One region of the Enterobacter sp. PL_is511 genome, then DNA from elsewhere that is predicted to be linked to it. Evidence: predicted binding sites of a transcription regulator. Region 1 holds the regulator's gene; each other region holds the start of a gene.

Region 1 (4,665 bases):
TAATCGCCCCCATCACCGGCACAAAGCTGTACCCCAGTCCCCCTGAAATCACGGCCCCACCGGCCGCCGCACCGAGCGCGTTGCCCAGGTTGAAGGCGCCGATGTTGACCGACGATGAGAGGCCCGGCGCTTCATGCGCGACGCGCATCACGCGCATCTGCAGCGGCGGCACCACGGCAAAGGTGGCGGCTCCCCAGACGACCATTGCGATCGCGGCCCCAAACTCATTACGCGCCAGCCACGGAATGGCAATCATGATGGCAATCAGCAGGGTTAAGAAGCCCTTCAGCGTGCCGCTCACGGAACGGTCGGCAAATTTCCCGCCGAGATAGTTGCCGATCGAGAAGCCCACGCCTATCAGTACCAGCATCGCGGTCACAAAGAGAGGCGTTGCGTGGGTGATGTCATGCAATACCGGTGAAATATAGGTGTAGAGGGTAAACATCGCCCCTGCCCCCAGCACGGTGGTGAGCAGCGCGGAGAGGACCTGCGGGCGCACCAGCACCGACAGCTCTCTGCGCACGTCAGGACGTTCACCCGCGCTGCCTTTCGGCAGGGAGAAGAACAGCGCCACCATCGCGACCACGCCCAGCCCGGCCGTTGCCAGGAAGGACATCCGCCAGCCGATCGCTTCCCCCAGCCAGGTTGCCGCAGGCACCCCGCCGATGTTGGCAATCGTTAGCCCCATAAACATGGTTGCTACGGCGCTGGCCTGCTTATGTTTTGGCACCACGCTGGCAGCCACGACCGATCCCAGCCCGAAGAACGCGCCGTGGTTAAGGCTGGTCAGAATACGAGACAGCATCAGCGTGGTGTAGTCCGGCGAAATGGCCGAAAGCACGTTACCCAGGGTGAAAATCGCCATCAGGAAAATCAGCGCATTGCGGCGCGCGCGGTGCGAAAGGAGAAGCGTCATCAGCGGCGCCCCCACCATCACGCCGATAGCATAGGCGCTGATTAACATCCCTGCCGCAGGGATCGAGACGTCCACGCCGCGGGCGATGACGGGCAGTAACCCCATCGGGGAGAATTCAGTGGTGCCAATCCCAAAAGCGCCAATCGCCAGGGCCAGCAGGGGAAAATTGATTTTCATGCGTCAACTCCGGATGCCGTGTCATGTGGTGACACAGAACAAAGAAGCGGAAAGCATGACATCAATCACAAAAAATGAGAAGTTAACAAAATGGCAAAAGATTTTTGCCAGAGAAGTAACAATCGGGTCGATCGGGAGGGAGAAGGCTCTCCCTCCGCGTAAATCAGTGCAGCGCAGCCGTCAGACCGGCCGCGACAATCAGAGCCAGCACAATAACGGTGGTGAACAGCGAAAACTTCAGATCGGAACTCATCAATTTTTCTCCTTTTAATCCCCCCACGAAAAGTGAGCCTGCTCATTTTTGCATAATTTACGTCAAAAATCTTCCTGGATTTAGGCTGATAAACACTTTACCTCTTCCCCTTTTCATCAAGATAGGACAAAATTCCACGCTAAATTTATTAGCGTACCGGCCATTGACCCCCTCCTGACGTCCCGTGTCGTTTTCCCGGCGTGCCGCAATTCAAGATTGCGTGATAAGGGTGAGAGAAGGCAAACGTTTACCTTCAAGTTTTTCAGGAGTTTAGGATATGGTCTGGAGTGACATTTAATGGCAACAATTAAAGACGTAGCAAAACGCGCAAACGTTTCCACTACAACCGTATCACATGTAATTAACAAAACCCGCTTCGTGGCGGAAGAGACGCGCAACGCCGTCTGGGCAGCGATCAAAGAGCTGCACTATTCGCCAAGTGCGGTTGCGCGCAGCCTCAAGGTTAATCACACCAAATCCATTGGATTGCTGGCCACTAGCAGTGAAGCGGCCTATTTTGCCGAGATCATTGAAGCGGTAGAGAAGAACTGCTTCCAGAAAGGCTATACCCTGATTCTGGGCAACGCATGGAACAGCATAGAAAAACAGCGTGCCTACCTGTCGATGATGGCGCAAAAGCGCGTTGATGGCCTGCTGGTAATGTGTTCCGAGTACCCGGAATCCGTGCTGTCGATGCTCGAAGAGTATCGCCATATTCCCATGGTGGTCATGGACTGGGGCGAAGCGCGCGCGGATTTCACTGATTCCGTTATCGATAATGCCTTTGAAGGCGGCTATATGGCCGGTCGTTATCTGATCGAACGCGGTCACCGCGAGATTGGCGTGATCCCCGGTCCGCTGGAGCGCAACACCGGCGCGGGCCGTCTGGCCGGTTTTATGAAAGCGATGGAAGAAGCGCTGATCAACGTGCCGGAAAACTGGATTGTGCAGGGCGACTTTGAGCCGGAGTCGGGCTACCGCGCAATGCAGCAGATCGTCTCCCAGCCACACCGTCCGACCGCCGTTTTCTGCGGGGGTGACATCATGGCTATGGGCGCGCTCTGCGCTGCCGACGAGCTGGGTCTGCGCGTACCGCAGGATATTTCCGTGATCGGGTATGACAACGTGCGTAACGCGCGTTTCTTCACGCCAGCGTTGACCACCATTCACCAGCCGAAAGATTCGCTGGGCGAAACGGCCTTCAATATGCTGATGGACAGGATCGTCAACAAACGTGAAGAGTCGCAGTCCATTGAAGTTCACCCGCGTCTTATCGAACGCCGTTCCGTTGCGGACGGTCCGTTCCGCGACTACCGTCGTTAATCGCTTTACGGGGCCAGCTATGCTGGCTCCCGTAACCATTCCCGGTTTAGCGTTTCGCTGTCTCCCAGATAATCCAGCAGCCAGGCCATCGCAGGCGAGACATCACTTTGCTGCCAGGTCAGGCAGCAGGCCGCATCCGGGAACGGATTCTCCAGCGTCAGCTCAACCCACTCTCCGGTATCGATGCGCGGACGCGCGAAATGAACGGGCACCATCGCGACGCACAGTCCGGCGCTGAGGCACGTCGCCGACGATTCCCAGTCAGGGGCCACCACCCGCCGCTGGTTGTCCAGAAGCCAGGTGATACGCTTCGGCAATGAACGGGAGGTATCCTCCAGCACCAGCGACGGCCAGTTGCGCAGCGTATCATCGCTGAGCGGCCCCTCCATCACCGCCAGCGGATGATCGCTTGCCACCACGCACTTCCAGCTCAGCATGCCCATATCGCGAAAGGCGTAACGTCCCCCGACCGGGATCGCCTGCGTGGCCCCGATTGCCATCTCTGCCCTGCCGTCCGCCAGCGCATCCCAGACGCCGTTGAACACCTCCTGCGAGACCCGCAGCTCGACATCTGAAAAATGACGATAGAAATCGACGATCATCTGCCGGGTACGTTCCGGCTTAACGATGTTATCCACCGCGATGGAAAGATGCCCCCGCCAGCCGTTAGCGATCTGCTGACACTGTTCGCGGGTGATCTGCATTTTTTTGATAACAGAACGCCCTTCCTTCAAAAACCACGCCCCTGCGGGCGTTAATTCCACATCACGATGGCGCCGCTCAAACAGCGGAACCGCCAGCCACTCCTCCAGCTGACGCACCGTGTAGCTGATGGCCGAAGGGACGCGGTGCAGCTCCTGCGCTGCACCGCTAAAGCTGCCGTTACGTGCAACAGCATCGACCACTTCAAGAGAATAATCTGACCACATTTTCTGCCTGCAAAAAATTTGAATGCACCCGCCAAATATTAGCGTTTCACAAGCCGCTTTGCACTCCCTACACTCTCCGCCAACGTACACCTGCCTCCTCAGGAGAATAAGAGAATGCAACCCAGGAAAGGATTTTTAGTCTGGCTCGGCGGCTTAAGCGTGCTGGGCTTTTTGGCCACCGACATGTACCTGCCCGCGTTTGCCGCGATGCAGGAAGACCTGCAAACCCCTGCGGCGGCCATCAGCGCCAGCCTGAGCCTGTTCCTTGCCGGTTTCGCTTTCGCGCAGCTGCTGTGGGGACCGCTCTCGGATCGCTTTGGTCGTAAACCGGTACTGCTGCTGGGTCTGGCCATTTTTGCCGTGGGCTGCCTGGGGATGCTGTGGGTGCGCGATGCCACCTGGCTGCTGGTGCTGCGCTTTATTCAGGCCGTGGGCGTCTGTGCTGCGGCGGTGACCTGGCAGGCGCTGGTGACCGACTACTATCCGGCTAACCGCACAAACCGTATTTTCGCCACCATTATGCCGCTGGTGGGTCTTTCCCCTGCCCTGGCTCCGCTGCTGGGCAGCTGGATCCTCGCGCACTTTGACTGGCAGGCCATTTTTGCCACGCTGTTTGCCATCACGCTGGTACTGATGCTGCCGGCGTTTGCCCTTAAGCCCGCGCATAAAAAAGAGGCGCATGCGGATGCGAAGCCGATTACCTTCACCTCCCTGCTGAGCGCCAAAGCGTATCGCGGCAATGTCCTGATTTACGCCGCCTGTTCGGCCAGCTTCTTCGCGTGGCTTACCGGCTCGCCGTTCATTCTGCACGATATGAGCTACAGCCCGGCGGCCATCGGTTTGAGCTATGTTCCGCAGACTATCGCCTTCCTGGTGGGCGGGTACGGCTGTCGCGCGGCGCTGCAAAAATGGGAAGGTCAGCAAATGCTGCCATGGCTGCTGGTGCTGTATGCGCTGAGCGTCATCGGCACCTGGGCCGTCGGGTTTATTCCGGGCGCGGGCCTGGCTGAAATTTTGATCCCCTTCTGCGTGATGGCCGTGGCGAACGGGGCGATTTACCCGATTGT
Region 2 (4,665 bases), 450 kb from region 1:
ATCACCCGTTGCCGGGGTCCAGCTCATACCGTGCGCAAGAAAATGCCAGCTTTTTGGCATTTGCGGTTTCAGGAAGCGGATAGCCACCAGCGCATTTAATACCAGCTCGGCACGCTGCTCTTTAGAAAGCACCAGATCGCGGCATTTTTCCTCAAAGGAGAAATAAAGCGCCGCATCGTCAACGCAAAAGCCCGACGGGGAAAACGCGTCCGGGGTTAACATTCGGCGGGCGAAACGAGAGCGAAACAACATGCCATTGGCTAAATCGAGCATCATTCGATCATGCTCGTCGCAAAAATACCAGCGCCAGTTATCGTCAGGTTTAATTCGCATGTTTCTCTCCCGTCCCCGAAACGTCCTGTACTAAAAATGTCCTGATCGCCGCTTCGTTTATAACACCATTAATAAAAGACTATAATGTCTAAATAAGCAACAGTGACGGAATATAAAACAACCAGGGCTGGAAATAAAGCCCTGGTTGTCTGATTAAGAGAAAAGATTAGATATGAGTAACGATTTCTTTAATCAGCGGCGGTCCTTTAAAAATAAAGCCGGAATAGATTTGCACCAGTGACGCACCCGCCGCCATCTTCTCGCGCGCAGCAATCACGGAGTCGATGCCACCGACGCCAATAATCGGCAGGCGTCCTTTTAATTCCGCAGACAGGGCGCGAATAATCTCGGTGCTTTTTAATTGTACCGGACGTCCGCTTAACCCACCCGCTTCGTCACAGTTTTTCATTCCCTGCACGAGGGAGCGATCGAGGGTGGTATTGGTTGCAATCACACCATCAATATTATGGCGAACTAAACTGTCGGCAACCTGGATCAATTCTTCGGCAGAAAGATCCGGGGCGATCTTAACCGCGACCGGAACATATTTATGGTGGATCGTCTGGAGTTCATTTTGTTTATTTTTAATGGCGCCCAGAAGATCGTCCAGCGCTTCGCCATATTGTAAGGAGCGCAACCCCGGAGTATTGGGTGAAGAAATATTCACCGCAATATAACCGGCATAGGCGTAGACTTTTTCCATACAAATCAGATAGTCATCTTTACCCTGCTCGACCGGCGTGTCTTTATTTTTGCCGATATTGATGCCCAGAATTCCGTCAAAGTGGGCTTTTTTAACGTTCTCAACAAGGTGATCAACGCCAAGGTTATTAAAGCCCATACGGTTGATCAGCCCTTCGGCTTCAACCAGGCGGAACAGGCGCGGCTTGTCATTTCCCGGCTGCGGGCGCGGCGTGACGGTCCCGATTTCAATAGAGCCAAAGCCCATCGCGCCCAGGGCATCAATACACTCGCCATTTTTGTCCAGACCAGCCGCCAGACCCAGCGGATTTTTAAAGGTCAGACCCATGCACTGCACAGGTTTTTCCGGCACATTCTGACGCACAAGAGCGGCCAGCGGCGTTCCGGTAATACGACGTAATTGCTGCATTGTAAATTCATGAGCGCGCTCAGGGTCGAGCTGGAAAAGAGCTTTACGAACGAAGGGGTAGTACATGAACTCTCCTGGATTCCCGGTGTGCAAACCGGGAGGGGATTATGGGCGATCCACGCGCGAAAGGGAATTGACCTGCGGCAAAAAATCAGCGTAAAACGCAATCGTTTACCTCCCTGTCTATTTCTTATGCACTTTTTCGCATTTTAATTGCAGATAAATCATTTAGTGGAATAACCGCGCGGTGTCACACTCCTGAAAATTGTTATGAATTTTAGATAAAAGCAAACAATTAGTTATAAGGAGGAAGTATGCGCGTCATTACCCTGGCCGGAAGTCCACGATTCCCTTCGCGCTCCAGCGCCCTGCTGGAATATGCCCGCGAAAAACTCAATGCCCTGGATGTGGAAGTGTGCCACTGGAACCTGCATAACTTCGAACCTGAAGATCTGCTTTATGCCCGTTTCGACAGCCCTGCGCTTAAAACGCTCATCGAGCAGCTTAACGGCGCTGACGGCCTAATTGTGGCAACGCCCATTTATAAAGCCTCTTTTTCCGGGGCGCTGAAAACCCTGCTCGATCTGCTTCCGGAACGTGCCCTGGACGGCAAAGTCGTGCTGCCGCTGGCAACGGGCGGTACGGTTGCCCATTTACTGGCCGTGGATTATGCCCTGAAGCCGGTGCTCAACGCGCTGAAAGCGCAGGAGATCCTCCACGGCGTTTTCGCCGATGACTCCCAGGTTATCGATTATCAACATAAACCTCATTTTACGCCGAACCTGCAAACCCGCCTCGATACTGCCCTGGAAACCTTCTGGCATGCTCTGCACCGCAGGGATATCCAGGCGCCGGCGTTTGGTCAGCCTCAAGGAGTCGCACATGTTTAAAACGTTAACCCGTATCGGCCTGGCAGGTCTGATGGCGCTTTCCTCGCTGGCCCATGCCGCCGAAACGGCTCCGGAAAGTTTACGCATTGGTTATCAGAAAGGCAGCGTCAGCATGGTGCTGGCGAAAAGCCACCAGCTTCTGGAAAAACGCTTCCCGGACACCAAATTCTCCTGGGTGGAGTTCCCGGCTGGCCCGCAGATGCTGGAGGCCCTGAACGTCGGCAGTATCGATCTCGGCAGTACGGGTGATATTCCGCCGATATTCGCCCAGGCGGCGGGAGCGGACCTCGTCTATGTTGGCGTTGAGCCGCCCAAACCGAAGGCCGAAGTGATTCTGGTGCCAGAAAACAGCGACATTAAAAGCGTCGCCGATCTTAAAGGGCATAAAGTTGCTTTCCAGAAAGGTTCCAGCTCACACAACCTGCTGCTGCGTGCCCTGCAAGAAGCCGGACTCAAGTTCACTGACATTCAACCTGTTTACCTGACGCCTGCCGACGCGCGCGCCGCATTCCAGCAGAAGAACGTTGATGCCTGGGCCATCTGGGATCCGTACTACTCCGCCGCATTACTGCAGGGCGGCGTTCGCGTGCTGAAAGACGGCACCACGCTGAAGCAGACCGGTTCGTTCTATCTGGCCGCACGTCCTTATGCGGAAAAGAACGGCGCATTTATTCAGGGCGTACTGGATACCTTTACCCAGGCCGATGCGCTGACCCAGACCCAGCGCCAGGAGAGCATTACCCTGCTGGCGAAAACCATGGGCTTACCTGAGCTGGTGATCGCGAGCTATCTCAACCACCGTCCACCGACCACCATCACGCCCGTGGACGCCCACGTCGCCGCGCTTCAGCAACAAACGGCTGACCTTTTCTATCAAAACCACCTGGTGCCGAAACAGGTCACTATTCGCGAACGCATCTGGCAGCCCGCAGGCAAAGAAGGAGCTAAATCATGAGTCTGAATCTTTTCTGGTTTTTACCCACCCACGGTGATGGACACTATCTTGGTACAGAAGAGGGTTCGCGCCCGGTTGACCACGGCTACCTGCAGCAGATTGCGCAGGCGGCGGACCGAATCGGTTTCACCGGGGTGCTGATCCCGACCGGACGTTCATGTGAAGATGCCTGGCTCGTGGCCGCGTCGATGATCCCGGTCACCCAGCGTCTGAAGTTCCTGGTTGCGTTACGCCCGAGCGTTGTCTCCCCCACCGTGGCGGCGCGTCAGGCGGCAACGCTGGACAGACTGTCCAACGGCCGCGCCCTGTTTAACCTGGTGACGGGCAGCGATCCGCAGGAGCTGGCGGGCGATGGGGTATTTCTCGACCATACCGAGCGCTATGAAGCCTCCGCCGAGTTCACCCGCGTCTGGCGACGTCTGCTGGAAGGTGAAACCGTTACCTTTGAAGGCAAGCATATCCACGTTCGCGACGCGAAACTCTACTTCCCGCCAGTGCAGCAGCCGCGCCCGCCGCTCTATTTTGGCGGATCGTCGGATGTGGCCCAGGATCTGGCGGCAGAGCAGGTCGATCTCTATCTGACCTGGGGCGAACCGCCTGCGCTGGTGAAAGAAAAAATTGCCCAGGTCCGCGCTAAGGCGGCCGCCCATGGCCGCAAGGTGCGCTTCGGCATTCGCCTGCATGTGATTGTTCGCGAAACCAATGAAGAAGCCTGGCAGGCGGCGGACCGCCTGATCTCGCATCTGGATGATGAAACGATCGCCAGAGCCCAGGCTGCATTTGCCAAAACCGACTCCGTCGGACAGCACCGAATGGCGTCCCTGCACAACGGCAAGCGCGAGAACCTGGAGATCAGCCCGAACCTGTGGGCGGGCGTCGGCCTGGTACGTGGCGGTGCGGGCACAGCGCTGGTCGGCGACGGCCCGACCGTGGCCGCGCGAATTAATGAATACGCCGAGCTGGGCATCGACAGCTTTATTCTCTCCGGCTATCCGCATCTGGAAGAGGCGTACAAGGTGGGCGAGCTGTTATTCCCGCATCTGGATGTCGCCATTCCGGAAATTCCACAGCCGCAGCGGCTTCAGCTTCAGGGCGAAGCCGTGGCGAACGAGTTTATTCCACGCAAAGCCGCACAGAGCTAAGGAGTGACCATGTCTGCCACCTCACAAAAATGGCTGCTGCGCGCCGCGCCGTGGTTTTTACCCGTCGGCATTGTGGCACTCTGGCAGCTCGCGTCGTCCACCGGCTGGCTGTCGAGCCGTATTCTGCCCTCCCCGGAGGGCGTTGTAGAAGCGTTCTGGTCGCTGAGCGTGAGCGGTGAGCTGTGGCAGCATCTGGCGATCAGCTCCTGGCGCGCCGTGATTGGGTTTTCCATC
Region 3 (4,665 bases), on a different contig from region 1:
CGTCATTTTGCCATGTATAACGTCGTGGGGGCGCTGTTGTGGGTGCTGTTGTTTACCTATGCAGGCTACCTGTTTGGCGATCTCCCGGTGGTTCAGGAAAATCTTAAGTTACTGATTGTAGCGATTATTGTGCTTTCCGTACTGCCTGGCGTTATCGAAATTATTCGTCATAAACGTGCGGCGGCAAAACAAGCGAAGTAAATGCACGCTGGCGGTTCGACCACTTTTTTATCCAAAGTTTCGGGCTGTTATGTTTTAATGTGCAACATTCATGGTCTGTTGGAGGCAAAAATGGCATTATTCGCCTCTTATAGCAAAACTGGCAAACGACCAGGTTCAGGCAGAAAGGTTATCAATGAGCTGGATTGAACGAATTAAAAGCAACATTACCCCAACGCGTAAAGCGAGCATTCCTGAAGGGGTATGGACGAAGTGTGATAGCTGCGGTCAGGTTCTGTATCGCGCAGAGCTGGAGCGCAACCTTGAGGTGTGTCCGAAGTGTGACCACCATATGCGTATGTCGGCGCGCAACCGCCTGCATAGCCTGCTGGACGAAGGCTCTCTGGTAGAGCTGGGTAGCGAACTTGAGCCAAAAGACGTGCTGAAGTTCCGCGATTCCAAAAAATACAAAGATCGTCTGGCCTCTGCACAGAAAGAGACTGGCGAGAAAGACGCGCTGATCGTCATGAAAGGCACCCTGCATGAGATGCCGGTTGTTGCCGCTGCGTTTGAGTTCTCCTTTATGGGCGGCTCAATGGGCTCTGTGGTTGGTGCGCGCTTCGTGCGTGCCGTTGAGCAGGCGCTGGAAGACAACTGTCCGCTGATCTGCTTCTCTGCCTCCGGCGGTGCGCGTATGCAGGAAGCGCTGATGTCGCTGATGCAGATGGCGAAAACCTCTGCTGCGCTGGCGAAAATGCAGGAGCGCGGTCTGCCGTACATCTCCGTGCTGACCGACCCAACCATGGGCGGCGTCTCCGCGAGCTTCGCGATGCTGGGCGACCTGAACATCGCTGAGCCTAAGGCCCTGATCGGCTTTGCCGGTCCTCGCGTTATCGAGCAGACCGTTCGCGAGAAACTGCCGCCGGGCTTCCAGCGCAGTGAGTTCCTCATCGAGAAAGGCGCCATCGACATGATCGTCCGCCGTCCGGAAATGCGCCTGAAGCTGGCGAGCATCCTGGCGAAGCTGATGAATCTGCCAGCGCCGAACCCGGATGAGCCGCGCGAAGGCGTGGTGGTACCGGATCAGGAACCCGAGGCCTGATAACTGAAAAGGGCAGGGCCGGTTGGCGCTGCCCTTTTGCTTTCTAATCTGTTAATGACAACCGGGCATTATGGAAAATAAAAGCATTCCCCAAGCCACGTCGCCCCTGGCCGCGTGGCTTTCTTATCTGGAAAACCTGCACAGTAAAACCATCGATATGGGGCTTGAGCGCGTAAGCCAGGTCGCCGCGCGTCTTGATGTGCTCAAACCGGCACCTTTCGTGTTCACCGTCGCGGGGACCAACGGTAAAGGCACGACCTGCCGCACGCTGGAATCTGTCCTGATGGCCGCGGGTTACAAAGTTGGCGTGTACAGCTCGCCACACCTGGTCCGCTATACCGAGCGCGTTCGTGTGCAGAACCGCGAACTGCCGGAATCGGCGCATACGGCGTCGTTCGCGGAAATTGAAGCCGCACGCGGTGAGATCTCATTAACCTATTTTGAATACGGCACCCTGTCGGCGCTGTGGCTGTTCAAACAGGCGCAGCTGGATGTGGTGATTCTTGAGGTTGGCCTCGGCGGACGTCTTGATGCGACCAATATGGTGGATGCGGACGTGGCGGTGGTCACCAGCATCGCGCTGGACCATATCGACTGGCTGGGACCGGATCGTGAAAGCATTGGCCGCGAGAAGGCCGGTATTTTCCGCGCAAATAAGCCCGCGGTGGTTGGCGAGCCGGATATGCCGCATACCATTGCTGACGTGGCGAACGAGAAGGGCGCGCGTCTGGTGCGCCGCGACGTTGACTGGCAGTACGAGGTCCAGGATAACGGCTGGCGCTTTAGCGACGCGCAGGGCGCGCTCGACAACCTGCCGCTGCCGCAGGTACCGCAGCCGAACGCGGCAACCGCGCTGGCGGCACTGCGCGCCAGTGGCCTCACGGTCAGCGAGCAGGCGATCCGCGACGGCATTAAGAATGCGCTGTTGCCCGGGCGTTTCCAGATCGTCAGCGAATCACCGCGCCTGATTCTGGACGTGGCGCATAACCCCCATGCGGCGGCGTATCTCGCGGGACGTCTCAATTCGTTACCAAAAACCGGGCGCGTGCTGGCGGTTATCGGTATGCTTCATGATAAAGATATCGGCGGGACGCTGGCCTGCATGGAGAGTGTGGTCGATAGCTGGTATTGTGCTCCTCTGGAGGGGCCGCGCGGCGCGACGGCTGAGCAACTGATGGAACATCTCGGCAAAGGCGCAATCTACAGTAGCGTGGCTCAGGCCTGGCATGCCGCGATGGCGGATGCTAAACCAGAAGATACCGTGCTGGTGTGTGGGTCATTCCACACGGTGGCACATGTCATGGAAGTGATGGACGCGGGGAGAACCGGTGGCGAGTAAGTTTCAGAACCGTTTAACAGGAACCATTGTGCTGGTCGCGCTCGGGGTGATTATTCTCCCGGGTCTGCTCGACGGGCAGAAAAAGCATTATCAGGATGAGTTTGCCGCTATTCCGCTGGTGCCGAAGCCGGGTGACCGCGATGAGCCGGATATGCTGCCTGCGGCGACGCAGGCGCTGCCTGCTCAGCCGCCGGAAGGGGCGGCGGAAGAGGTGCGTGCAGGCGATGCCGCCGCACCATCGCTCGATCCGTCTCGCCTGGCGGCAGCGAGCAACAGCGATATCGATCCGGTGCCGGTCGAGCAGCCTAAACCGGTTGAAAAACCGAAGCCGGTTGAGAAGCCGCAGCCGCAGCCGAAACCGCAGCGGGATAAAGCCGCAGAACAGCTAGCCGCGGCGTCAGAGACACCTCCGCCAGCAAAACCGGCGCAGCAGGATGCCGCTGCCCCAACGGGTAAAGCCTACGTGGTGCAGCTTGGTGCGCTGAAAAACGCCGATAAGGTCAACGAGGTCGTGAGCAAACTGCGCAGTGCGGGATATCGTGTTTACACTTCACCTTCCACGCCGGTGCAGGGTAAAATTACCCGTATCCTCGTGGGGCCAGAAGCGTCCAAAGATAAGCTTAAAGGTTCGCTCGGTGAGCTGAAGCAGATCTCCGGCCTGAGCGGTGTGGTGATGGGCTACAGCGCGAACTGATAAGATCTTACCCATTCCCGGAATGGTTTGCTCCCTCTCCCTTGAGGGAGAGGGTTGGGGTGAGGGGGGAGCAGACGTCCACAGAGACGTCAAATGGACCGTGGCGTTGAACATTTTTTCAGCGCCTTTTTTATTTACGCGCGGGAAGGAAATCCCTACGCAAACGTTTTCTTTTTCTGTTAGAATTCGCCCCGAACTGGATGACAGGGCGTTAAATCGTGGGACACATATGGTCTGGATTGATTACGCCATCATTGCGGTGATTGGTTTTTCCTGTCTGGTTAGCCTGATCCGTGGCTTTGTTCGTGAAGCGTTATCGCTGGTGACATGGGGTTGTGCTTTCTTTGTTGCCAGTCATTACTACACTTACCTGTCTGTCTGGTTCACGGGCTTTGAAGATGAACTGGTCCGAAATGGAATCGCTATCGCGGTGCTGTTTATCGCAACGCTGATTGTCGGCGCTATCGTGAATTACGTGATAGGTCAGCTGGTCGAGAAAACCGGTCTGTCAGGAACGGACAGGGTGCTCGGGATCTGTTTCGGGGCATTACGAGGCGTGCTGATTGTGGCCGCGATCCTGTTCTTCCTGGATACCTTCACCGGGTTCTCCAAAAGCGAAGACTGGCAAAAATCGCAGCTCATTCCAGAGTTCAGCTTCATCATCAGATGGTTCTTTGACTATCTGCAAAGCTCGTCAAGTTTTTTGCCCAGGGCATAAACCCTGAGATGTGGCTTAACGAGGAAAAGACGAATGTGCGGTATTGTCGGTATCGCCGGTTTCATGCCGGTAAACCAGTCGATTTATGACGCGTTAACGGTGCTTCAGCACCGTGGGCAGGATGCTGCGGGTATCATCACCATTGATGCAAACAACTGCTTCCGTTTACGCAAGGCGAATGGCCTGGTAAACGATGTGTTTGAAGCCCGCCATATGCAGCGTCTGCAAGGTAATATGGGGATCGGTCACGTTCGTTATCCTACTGCTGGCAGTTCCAGCGCCTCTGAGGCACAGCCTTTCTACGTCAACTCACCGTATGGCATTACCCTTGCTCATAACGGCAACCTGACCAACGCGCATGAGCTGCGTAAAAAGCTGTTCGAAGAGAAACGTCGCCACATTAACACCACCTCTGATTCTGAAATCCTGCTCAATGTGTTCGCCAGCGAGCTGGATAACTTCCGTCACTATCCGCTGGAAGCAGACAACATTTTTGCCGCGATTGCCGCGACAAACCGTCAGATCCGCGGCGCGTACGCCTGCGTTGCGATGATCATCGGTCACGGTATGGTCGCCTTCCGCGATCCTAACGGCATTCGTCCGCTGGTGCTCGGTAAGCGCGACCTCGGCGATGGCCGTACTGAATATATGGT

Evidence for each region. Region 1 encodes PurR, which represses purine synthesis genes. Its sites were predicted from a motif close to CANGCAAACGTTTGCNTG; they were not measured.
Region 2: a site for PurR is predicted at 1,605-1,622, ahead of pyrD (quinone-dependent dihydroorotate dehydrogenase). Genes of this name have one in related genera too.
Region 3: a site for PurR is predicted at 3,451-3,468, ahead of cvpA (colicin V production protein). Genes of this name have one in related genera too.

The regions. Positions count from the first base shown of each region.
Region 1 covers NZ_JBVPGP010000024.1:1,151,735-1,156,399, reverse strand. Annotated here, with positions in the region: gene AC0TN7_RS21095 (MFS transporter) at 1-1,093, opposite strand, end outside; gene cydH (cytochrome bd-I oxidase subunit CydH) at 1,257-1,346, opposite strand; gene purR (HTH-type transcriptional repressor PurR) at 1,644-2,669, shown strand; gene punR (DNA-binding transcriptional activator PunR) at 2,687-3,598, opposite strand; gene punC (purine nucleoside transporter PunC) at 3,713-4,665, shown strand, end outside.
Region 2 covers NZ_JBVPGP010000024.1:701,321-705,985, reverse strand. Annotated here, with positions in the region: gene zapC (cell division protein ZapC) at 1-333, opposite strand, end outside; gene pyrD (quinone-dependent dihydroorotate dehydrogenase) at 500-1,510, opposite strand; gene ssuE (NADPH-dependent FMN reductase) at 1,759-2,334, shown strand; gene AC0TN7_RS18700 (aliphatic sulfonate ABC transporter substrate-binding protein) at 2,327-3,289, shown strand; gene ssuD (FMNH2-dependent alkanesulfonate monooxygenase) at 3,286-4,431, shown strand; gene ssuC (aliphatic sulfonate ABC transporter permease SsuC) at 4,441-4,665, shown strand, end outside.
Region 3 covers NZ_JBVPGP010000021.1:76,826-81,490, reverse strand. Annotated here, with positions in the region: gene AC0TN7_RS09750 (DedA family protein) at 1-201, shown strand, start outside; gene accD (acetyl-CoA carboxylase, carboxyltransferase subunit beta) at 356-1,261, shown strand; gene folC (bifunctional tetrahydrofolate synthase/dihydrofolate synthase) at 1,332-2,600, shown strand; gene dedD (cell division protein DedD) at 2,590-3,294, shown strand; gene cvpA (colicin V production protein) at 3,524-4,012, shown strand; gene purF (amidophosphoribosyltransferase) at 4,046-4,665, shown strand, end outside.